Linked DNA regions of Thermogemmata fonticola. The protein of the gene in region 3 interacts with the protein of the main gene of each other region in a pairwise test. Links are inferred from orthologs where the notes say so. Each region holds a gene or a part of one and is shown on either strand. Other genes may lie near its edges. The genes, in order: dnaE, H0921_RS08020 and H0921_RS03010.

Evidence for each region.
Region 1: the proteins of H0921_RS03010 (region 3) and dnaE interact in binary tests that used the Escherichia coli proteins (3 or more experiments, as listed by UniProt). The link is inferred for Thermogemmata fonticola from one-to-one orthologs.
Region 2: the proteins of H0921_RS03010 (region 3) and H0921_RS08020 interact in binary tests that used the Escherichia coli proteins (3 or more experiments, as listed by UniProt). The link is inferred for Thermogemmata fonticola from one-to-one orthologs.

Annotation. Positions count from the first base shown.
Region 1 is NZ_JACEFB010000008.1:129,329-133,631, reverse strand. The notes cover bases 39-4,189. They hold dnaE (DNA polymerase III subunit alpha), read right to left. Parts: upstream 3,803-4,189; coding sequence 239-3,802; downstream 39-238. Also shown: H0921_RS11800 (YncE family protein), read left to right, coding at 4,235-4,303. UniProt on the Escherichia coli protein: DNA polymerase III is a complex, multichain enzyme responsible for most of the replicative synthesis in bacteria. This DNA polymerase also exhibits 3' to 5' exonuclease activity. The alpha chain is the DNA polymerase catalytic subunit.
Region 2 is NZ_JACEFB010000004.1:155,517-158,639, reverse strand. Bases 150-3,120 are described here. They hold H0921_RS08020 (cytochrome c oxidase subunit I), read right to left. Parts: upstream 2,532-3,120; coding sequence 768-2,531; downstream 150-767. Other genes in these bases: coxB (cytochrome c oxidase subunit II), read right to left, coding at 2,859-3,120; H0921_RS08025 (cytochrome c oxidase subunit 3), read right to left, coding at 150-541. Also shown: more of H0921_RS08025, read right to left, coding at 1-149; more of coxB, read right to left, coding at 3,121-3,123. UniProt on the Escherichia coli protein: Cytochrome bo(3) ubiquinol oxidase is the terminal enzyme in the aerobic respiratory chain of E.coli that predominates when cells are grown at high aeration.
Region 3 is NZ_JACEFB010000001.1:829,742-832,776, reverse strand. Bases 83-2,965 are described here. They hold H0921_RS03010 (pyridoxal phosphate-dependent aminotransferase), read left to right. Parts: upstream 83-906; coding sequence 907-2,025; downstream 2,026-2,965. Other genes in these bases: glgP (alpha-glucan family phosphorylase), read right to left, coding at 2,760-2,965; H0921_RS03005 (TerB family tellurite resistance protein), read left to right, coding at 2,344-2,721; H0921_RS03015 (DUF1501 domain-containing protein), read left to right, coding at 83-688. Outside these bases: more of H0921_RS03015, read left to right, coding at 1-82; more of glgP, read right to left, coding at 2,966-3,035. UniProt on the Escherichia coli protein: Shows aminotransferase activity with methionine and histidine as substrates, and to a lesser extent also with phenylalanine.

The DNA.
Region 1 (4,303 bases), on a different replicon or contig from region 3:
GGAGATTTTTTCACGGTTAAGGGCGAACTTGCTGAACGGTCGAGTCGATGCTCCGAGGAAACGGGTGCAACCAAGTTCTCTGGGGGTTCCCTGCCGGGCCGCTCTGCTAATCTGGGGAAACACCTCGCGGGTTCAGTCCCCACCCCCAGAGAATCTAGTTACACCTAGCCGACGGTGATGGTGCAGCTAGTCTGCTGTTCCTGAAGACGCCGTCTGTCTACCCCTCGCTGAAGATGATTTACCGGGAGAAGACCACGGTACCTTTGCCCAGGATCATTTCGACTTCCTCGATGGGCAGTTGAGCTGGGTCGATCCGATACTGCTCGCCGAGGCGGAGATGGGCTTGTTTACCCCAGGGGTCGCGGATCACGAGATAGACGGGGCATGGTCCGCGATACCGCTGGAGGACGAGGCGCAAGCCGTCCAGTTTGCGCAGGATTTCTGGGTCGTCGGCGTAGGGCATCCGCAGCACGAGGCTTTTCGTGTATTCCCGGCGGGCTTCGTCGAGGGTGAGAATGCGTTTGATTTGGAAGTCCGGTTCCGCCCGCTCCGGCGCCTGATTCAGGACTCCTTCAAAGAGATAAACGGCGTCGGGGACGACGAGGTCGCGGTAGCGGGCGTATTCGTCGGACCAGAGCACGCAACGCACGCTGCCGGTGAAGTCTTCGATCCGGAAGGTGGCATACTTGCGGCCGGCATTGCGCCCTCGATTGGCGGTGCGCACGGCAAGGTCCACGATCATGCCAGCTACGCGGGCTTCGGTGCCGGCCTTGGCTTTGAACAAGTCGGCACACTCGTGACTGCGGAAGCGCTGCATTTGCTCTTCGTACTGGGCAAGCGGATGGCTGGACATGTAAAAGTCCAGGGCTTCCTTCTCGAACTTGAGTTTGTCGGTTTCCGTCCATTCGGGTACATCGGGCAATTCCTCCGAGGCGTGGACGGTTCCCAGATGTTTCTCGGCGGAGCCGTTGGTGGTTGCCGCGGGAGCGGGGGAGTCGAGTAGCAGATCGATGAGGCTTTTCTGCCCGCGGCGGCGATCGGCGGCCTTCTCCTCCGCTGCCTGATACGCCCGTTCCAATGCGGCAAAGAGAGCGGCCCGCCGGCCGAAGGCATCGAAGGCCCCCGCCTTGATCAAGCGCTCCACTGCCGAGCGCGGCACGATGCGCCGGTCCACCCGTTCGCAAAAGTCGAATAGGCCGCGGAATTTGCCCCCCTTCTCCCGGACTTGGACGATCTCCTCCGCTGCCCCCCGGCCTAAGCCCTTGATCGCCGTCAAGCCGAAAATGATCTCCTCCCCTTCGACATCGAAATCAGCCCGGCCGCGATTAATATCCGGCGGCAACACTTTCAGTCCCATGCGGCGGGCTTCCGCGATGTGGTCCACCAGTATATCCCGCTTGTTGCCATCGTCGATTTCCGAAGACAGGAGGGCCGCCATGAATTCGGCCGGATAGTAGCACTTCAAATAGGCGGTCTGGTACGAAACCAAGGCATACGCAGCGCTGTGGGATTTGTTGAACCCGTATTTGCCGAACTCTTCGATCAAGGAGAAGATGCGGGCGGCTTGCTCCTCGGACAGGCCCTTTTGCACGGCTCCGCGGATGAACTCCCCCCGCCGGGCCTCGATCACTTCCTTATTCTTCTTGCTGATGGCCTTGATGCAGGCGTAGGCTTTGGACAACTCGATGCCACCCAGGCGGTTGAGCAGCCGCATGATCTGCTCTTGATAAACCATGACGCCGTAGGTTTCGCCGAGAATCTCCTCCATGACCGGATGGAGATAGGTCGGTTGTTTCCGCCCATGTTTGCATTCGATGTATTCATCGACGAGTCCACCTTCGAGCGGGCCGGGGCGGTACAGAGCGGTGGAGGCGATGATGTCGCGGATGTTGTCCGGCTTCATCCGCTTGAGCAGCTCGCGAATCCCTTCCGATTCGAACTGGAACACGCCCTTCGCTTCGCCCCGCTGGAGCATCTGATACACCTTGGGATCGTTGAGCGGAATGTCATACGGGTTGATATCGATTTTTTTGGTTCGCTTGATCAGGCGGATGGTGTTATCGATGAGCGTGAGGGTCCGCAGGCCGAGGAAGTCCATTTTCAGCATGCCGACCTTTTCCAGGACGGTCATTTCCCATTGCGTGGTCACCGCGATGTCACCAGCCTCGGCGGCATCGGTTTCCTCGCCCTCGGTCCGCCGGACGACGCGCTGGACGGGCACATAGTTGATGATCGGTCCATTCGCGATGACCACCCCGGCGGCATGCGTGCCGACGTTGCGATTGATCCCTTCCAGTTTCAGGGCGATATCCACCAGTTGTTTCACTTGGGGATCGGAATCGTATTCCCGGCGGAAGTCGGGGCTTTCCAGGGCCTCGCTCAGGCTCGCCGTGATGGCTCCGCGCGTGGGCACCAACTGGCAGAGTTGATTGACCCGTTCCAGGGGCACTCCCAGCACTCGCCCCACGTCCTTGAGCGCAGCCTTGGCGGCCAGTGTGCCGAACGTGCCGATCTGAGCGACTGACTCCGCTCCGTATTTTCGCTTGACGTACTCGATGACCTGTTCCCGCCGGTCCTGACAGAAGTCAATGTCGATATCCGGGGCTTCGCTGCGGTTGGGGTCGAGGAAACGCTCGAAGAGCAGGTCGTATCCCAGAGGATCGACATGGCTCAGATAGAGCACATAACTGACGATAGCCCCACAGGCCGAACCGCGCGCCGAGCAGGGGATTCCCTGCTCCCGCGCATAGCGAACGAAGTCCCAGACGATGAGGAAGTAACCGGCAAAGCCCATGCGGCAGATGATGTTCAACTCGTGTTCCAGGCGTTGCTGGGCAGCCGAAGGCGGTGGGTCGCCATAGCGCTGCCGCAGGCCGGCTTCGCAGAGTTCGCGCAGATACTGCTCCGGTGTCTTTTGCTCTGGCGGCGTGAAAACAGGGAAGTGCCTCTTGCCGAAGTCCAGTTGAATATCGACTTGATCGGCAATCTCTTGGCTGCGGGCCACGGCCTCTTCCAGTCCGGGGAAGAGTTGGTACATCTCCTCCGGACTGCGCACATAATAGGGGCTGCGGAAGCGGCCCTCCGGATACTGGCGGCGGCGGGGATCGTGGGTACGGCGCGTGTTGATGCAGAAGAGCACGTCATGCGCGAGGGCATCCTCGGCGCATAGATAATGGGCGTCGGCGGTTGCCACGGTGGGAATCCCCAGCCGGCGGGCGATGTCTAACGCGGCTTCTGTGCAGCGATCCTGTAACTCCAGGCCGTTGTTTTGCAACTCAATGTAATAGTCCTCGCCAAACAGTTTACGGAACCAGGCGGCCAGTTTCTCCGCTTCGTCCAGCTTTTCCTGGAGGATGTACTGGTTGAACGCCCCCGCCAGGCATCCGCTCAGGCAGATGATCCCTTCGTGGTATTCCGCCAGCAGCTCCCGATCGATGCGGGGGTGGTAATAGAATCCCTCCAGGAACGCCAGACTGGATAGCTTGATGAGGTTGCGGAAGCCGGTCGTATTTTTGGCCAGCAAGGTCAGGTGGGTGGCGGCGCCCATTTCGCTGCGCGCGCTGCGATCCGTGCGGCTTCCCGGTGCCAGATAGGCTTCGTAGCCGATGATCGGATTGATCCCGGCCTTGCGGCATTCCAGGTAGAACTCGATGGCCCCGTAAAGGTTGCCGTGGTCTGTGATCGCGCAGGCGTTCATACCCAATTGTTTGACCCGTTCCACGAGCGGCGGAATGCGATTGAAGCCGTCGAGCAGGCTGTAATGCGTATGTAGGTGCAAATGGACAAAGGACCGGCCGGCCATGATTTCCTCCCGACCCTCTCGGACCTTCCTCGGATCTTCCCGGTTTCCTCCCGGCTGGGGTCACCCTCTCGCTCCGATGGTCAAATTCCTCCAAAAGATACTCAGGATTCCCGTCAAGGTGAGGGGGTTTTCCATACTCCATCGCGCTCCTGACATTGGCGCGTTATACCCTTCGGCTCCGATGGGGGGAATGTCATTCGGCGAGGGGGGAGTCGTTCCCCCGGCCGTGAGGACCGAATCGTGCCAATGCTAGCGGTGATGCCGATGCGAGGAGATAACGGGGATTCAGGTCACTGTGTCCAGAATCATTTTCCTGTTGGTGGGGCGGCTATAAAATGCAGTAATTTTTTGGCCCTTTTGCGGGGCGCAAGTTGTGTCAGGTGTGTTAAGAATATACCGCCTTGCTGCCGTGTCCTGTTAGGAGACCCATCGATGCTGTCCCGCCTGCTAGTGTTAGGTGTGCTGGCCGCTGCTGTGACGGGGGTTGCCGTGGGGAGCGTG
Region 2 (3,123 bases), on a different replicon or contig from region 3:
CGGCAGCCCAGTGCTGATGCTTGGGGTGGGCGCTCTGGGCATCCTGCTCGAAGTAAGCTTTGGCCTGTTCCTTGCTCAGCGGCGGTTGCAGCGGGCTGGTCGGAAAGACCGCCTCGAAGGCCGCATTGTATTCGCTGCGGAAGAGCGTGCCGGGGACGTAACGCTCCTCAAAGTCCGCGTTGTACTCGAACCCCTTCATCACCATGAAGGCCCCGCCCAAAAGCAGGGTCAGCACCAGATAGCGGATCAACCCCGCGCGGTCCCCCAGCTTCGCCGCCCGGATGCCGAAGGTGATGGTCATGCTGCTGGTGATCAAAAACAGCGTGTTGATCGTCGCAATCACCCGGTTGAGCTTGGAGCTGGCAAACTCGAACTCGGTGGGGTAGTAGAGCCGGTAGACCGTATAGGCTCCGAACAGGCCGCCGAAGAAGAGAATCTCCGTGGCCAAAAACATCCACATCCCCAGTCGTTCTGAGGCATGCTGCTGCTCGAGGTGATCGAAGTGGTGCTTGAGCACTGAGCTATGCGTGTGGGCCGACAACGTTGCTCTCCTTCTTGCTATCGGGGACAATTCGGGCTTGCTATCTCAGAAAACCGGGAGGTTGTTGTTCTCCGAAACCGGGTTCAGGTCATTATCCCAGAAACTCTGTTGTTCCAGAAACCCTAGGGACTGCCCGCCGACGCTATGTGTGGCTTTTTTCGGTCCGGCAGCAGCCCTGGGCTAGGGTCTGGGGTCATCCTCGGCCAGCAGCGGGGCTTTCGGAGGATCACCCGACCACTTCAGTTTCCTTGGGGGCTGGTCCCGCGGGGTAGGGGTGGCCGGCGTGGGAAGCCGGATCGATCGGTCCGCCTTCTCCCGGTCCTTCCGGCAAGGGCCGCCCCATTTGATCGACGCCAATTGCATATTCGTAAGGTCCGCAGACCACCACCGGGGTTTCCTCGAAGTTATGGATCGATGGCGGGCTGGGCGTCTGCCATTCCAAACCGGTCGCGCTCCAGGGATTGCTTCCCGCCTTGGGACCGTTGAAGAGCGACACAGTCAGGTAGATCGCGGGGAGCAAATAGCCCAGGCCAAGGATGGAGCTGCCCGCTGTGGACATCACGTTGAGAATATGCAGCTCCGCGGGATAGTTCGGATAGCGGCGCGGCATGCCGTGGTAGCCCATGACGAACTGCGGAATGAAGGTCAGGAAGAAGCCGACGATGATGATCATGGCGGCGACGCGGCTCCACCAGTCGGAATACATGCGCCCGAACATCTTCGGCCACCAGTAGTGCAGGGCAGCGAAGTACGCCATGACCATCCCTCCCACCATGACGAAGTGGAAGTGGGCCACCACGAAGTAGGTGTCGTGCAGGTGGATGTCCGTGCCCAAGGTGGCCAGGTACAGACCGGTCAGCCCGCCGATGGTGAACAGGAAGATGAACCCCAGCGAGAAGATCATCGGCGCCTGGAAGGTGATGGAGCCGCGGTAAAGCGTCGCCGTCCAGTTGAACACCTTGATGGCCGACGGCACCGCCACCAGCATGCTGAGGAAGCTGAAGAGCAGGGCCGCGTAGAAGCTGATCCCCGCCACGAACATGTGGTGCGCCCAGAGCAGGAAGCCGACCACCGCAATCCCCATGCTCGACCAGGCCACCGCTGCGTAACCGAAAATGTTTTTGCGGCTGAAGCAGGTGATCACCTCGCTGATAACTCCCATCCCTGGCAGGATCATGATGTACACCGCCGGATGCGAGTAGAACCAGAACAGGTGCTGGAACAGCAGCGGGTCGCCGCCGATGCTCGGATCGAAGATGCCGACGCCCCAAGCCCGCTCCACCATGATCAAGACCAGGGAGATCGCTACCACCGGCGTGGCCAAAAGTTGGATCAGACTGGTGGCATACAGCGCCCAAACGAACAGCGGCAGGCGGTTCCACGTCAGTCCGGGCGCTCGCATCTTGTGGATCGTCACCATGATGTTGAGGCCGGTCATGATCGAGCTGAAGCCGGAGATGAAGGCCCCCAGCACGCCGGGAATGACGCTAGCCTGACTGGCTCGCGTGCTGTACGGCGGATAGAGCGTCCAGCCTGTGTCGATGCCGCCAACCAGCACAGACCAGGCCGCACACGCCGCCCCGATCATGAACACGTACCAGCTCGCCAGGTTCAGCTTCGGGAAGGCCAGGTCCTTCGCCCCGATCATCATCGGGATGAAAAAGTTGCCGAACACCGCAGGAACGGCAGGGATCAGGAAGAAGAAAAGCATGAGCACCCCGTGCGCCGTGAACGCCCGGTTGTACACGTCCTCCGTGACAATGGCCCCATTGGGTGCCAACAGATTGAGCCGCACGACACCGGCGGCGATTCCCCCTCCCACGAAAAAGAGCGTGATCGAGATCAAGTACAGAATCCCGATCCGCTTGTGATCCGTGGTCAACAGCCACGACCAGATGCTGTAGTTGTGATTGAGATAATTCGGCTCCGCCGGAGGAGGTTCCGGAGGCGGAGTAGTGGTGGGAGTAGCCCAAACGGTGGTAGCGCTCATCGATCAGTCCCTCGCTATGCTATGCCGCTCCCGGTAAGGGGCGCGGTTCCCTTCGTTTCGCTATCGTTCCTCAATTTCGCAGTCGTTCCTGCGTCGTTCCCTCACGTATTCCCCATGTCAGCCGGACCGGACCGCATTTGTCGGACTGCCTGAACAAAGGTAGCAGCAACTCCAGCCTTCCTGTGTCGCGGTCCCCAGGCGTGTCCTCCGCGGCTCTCTCCGCTCCCGCTCCAGGATCAGGTAGCGGGGGGCTTGGGGTTGCTCCTCGTCTGTTCCCTGTCTTCCGGTGTTTCTGTCTCAATTCTTTTTTCCTGCCGTCCTCCCTTCTCACTTCTTTTCCTTAGTTGGGGAGATGGGTTCAGGCCGCTCGGTGGGAGCGCCCACGGGGACCGGGAAGTCTTCGGTGCGGTCCGGCGTGGTGCCGCGCTTGAGGCTGCGGATATATTGGACCAGGGCCGCCAGGTCCTCAGCCGTCACCTGCCCTTCGTAGGAGGGCATGATCGGTTCCCAGCCCTCGACGACTTTGGCCCGTGGCTTGAGGATCGACTCGATAATGTACTGTTCGTCGGCGATTTCCGTGCGGTTGCCTTTG
Region 3 (3,035 bases):
GCTCAACGAGTTCACCTATGAACGGCTGGGCGATCCCGAAACCAACACCCGTATTGCCCAGTACGAGATGGCTTATCGCATGCAAACAAGCGTGCCGGAGTTGACTGATCTATCCAGAGAGCCGCAGAAAGTCCTGGAAATGTATGGGCCGGATGTCCATAAGCCGGGAACCTTTGCCTACACCGCCTTGATGGCGCGTCGCCTCGTCGAGCGGGGCGTCCGCTTCGTCCAGATTTACCACAACAACTGGGATCATCACAGCAATGTGGCCGGACGAATGCCCGACCAGTGCCGCGATGTCGACCAACCCTGTTGGGCGCTGATTCAGGACCTTAAACGTAAGGGATTACTCGATTCCACTCTGGTGATTTGGGGCGGTGAATTCGGCCGAACCATATATAGCCAAGGCGGCTTGTCCAAGACGAACTATGGCCGGGATCATCATCCCCGCTGCTTCACCATGTGGATGGCAGGCGGCGGTGTCAAAGGCGGAACAATCTACGGTGAGACGGACGATTTCAGTTACAACATCGTCAAAGACCCCGTCCATATTCGGGACTTCCATGCCACGGTCCTTTACCTACTCGGTATCGACCACGAGCGACTCACCTACCGTTACCAGGGTTTGGATCAACGCTTGACCGGAGTCGATGCCAAGGCGAATGTCATCAAGGCGATCATCGCCTGAACGCCATGTAGGTCCGACTGTTTTCAGGCCCCTCGTTTGCGGAACCCACGGGGGGTGTTTCCTGATTCCAAGACTTGCAGGCGTGTCTCGCCTCCTGTCTCCCCAAGGCCCAAAAGCTCCGCTTTCCATTCCTCCCCGAAAGACGAGTAGATTTGAGGCAAGTGAAGAGGCAATCCCTATGCTAAACTCCGCGAGCATGGAGCATGGGGAGTGGATTTATGGATTACGAGCGATTGCTAGCGGAGCGCAGCCGGCGCGTCGAGGCTTCGGGAATCCGGTCCATTTTTGAACTAGCGAAATCGCTAGCCGACCCCATCGATCTCAGCATCGGCCAGCCAGATTTCGATGTGCCCGAACCCATCAAAACAGCTGCTCAAGATGCCATCGCCGCAGGCCGCAACGGCTACACTTTGACTCAAGGCATTCCGGAGTTGCGAGACCGATTGCTCGCCCAGGTGCGGCGCCGATTTCCCGGCCAGCAGCGTGAGGTCCTAGTCACGAGCGGAACCAGCGGCGGGTTGTTCCTCGCCATGTTAGCATTGGTGGATCCAGGGGATGAGGTTATCACCACGGATCCCTACTTTGTCGCATATCCCAACCATGTCGCCCTCACAGGGGGGCGGTTGGTTCTCGTGGATACTTATCCCGATTTCCGCTTGGACCCTGAGAAGGTCGCCGCCGCCATCACCGCGCGCACAAAGGCCGTGGTGCTCAGCACTCCGGCCAATCCGACGGGTGTAGCCCTCGATGCCGAAGCAGCCCGTGGACTGGTCGAAGTAACACAGCGACGGGGAGTGATCGTCATTAGTGACGAAATCTATCGCGACTTCTTCTACGAAGGAAAAGCGGTCAGCCCAGCTCAATACGGCGACAATGTCCTCGTGATCGAAGGCTTCGGGAAAACTTACGGGATGACTGGCTGGCGCTTGGGTTGGGCTCACGGCCCCGCGCGATTGATCCAAGAAATGGCGAAACTCCAGCAGTTTACCTATGTGTGTGCCCCTAGCATGGTCCAATGGGCGGGCCTGACAGCCTTGGACACAGATATGTCTGCAATACGCGAGGCCTATCGGCGAAAGCGGGATCTCATGGTCGAAGGTTTGCGCGATTGTTACGAGTTGGTAGTTCCCCACGGAGCGTTTTATCTGTTCCCCAAAGTTCCAGGAGGCGATGCGACGGCGTTTGTCACTGAGGCGATCCGCCAGAAACTCCTCCTGATTCCCGGCAAAGTCTTCAGCCGCCGCGACACCCACTTTCGGCTATCCTACGCCGCACCGGATGAGGTCCTCCTGCGAGGAATTGAGGTGTTACGCCGTTTAGCCGATCGAGGAAGATAAGGAGAAGGGGATTAGGAGAAGCTAAAGGGAGCTATTGCGGGGATCGGGAACGAACCCACGGTGCCAACCTAGCTGCCAGGCCACTTGATAACATAAGTATCTTCCCACCTGCTGATCCGCATTTTCCTACCGTTCTTCCCCAGCGTCGTTCGGTATCCTCCTTGGTGAAACAGAGAGCAATTTCTGCGCTTTCTGCTTGCATGCGTGGATTCATGGGGTAAGGTTAGATAATGGGGTATGAGTTGGCCGGCTACTTCGCCCCGCTTGGAGCGAATGTTTAGCTCGTCCCTCTTTTTTACTTTTGGAGGTAATCTTGCTATGGCCGATTGGAAGAAACTTGCCAAGGAGGCACTCCTGGCCGATGGAAAAATCGACACTCGCGAAGTGGAAATTCTGCGGCGGTCATTGTTCGCGGACGCCCGTATCGACAAATCGGAGTTGGAGTTTCTGGCAGACCTACGCAAATCTGCCAAATCCACGGTCAAGGAGTTCATGAAGCTGTTCATCGAGGCGGTGAAGAACCACATGCTCGCGGACGGTGTAATTACGGACACCGAGGCAGCTTGGCTGCGGAAAACGATATTCGCGGATAAAAAGGTCGATGCGGATGAGATCGAGTTGCTTAAAGAGTTGAAGCGGTCGGCCAAGAAGACCTCGCCAGAATTTGACAAACTTTACAACGAATGCGTTAAATGAGACCTTGCGGCGGCCGAGCATTCAGAAGCCGTAACTATCTATCCGGTGGGGGTGCTGGAGTCCGCCGGGGGACAATTGGGTGAGTCCTGGCGCAGCGGGACCACTGGGCAGATAACATTGCTGATGGCCCCGCATGAGGCGTAAGCGTTAGCCAAGTATTGCATCATCATCCGCTGGGCGTTGTAGTACGAACCGTTGAGGGCGATCGCGGAGCGTTGGACTTCCGCAAAGGCCATCGGCCGTTTGTAGAAAAGCGGAGCGATGACATATTCGAGCTTGTCGTAGAGCGAAGCAGCCTCGCGCGCGGGATCGCT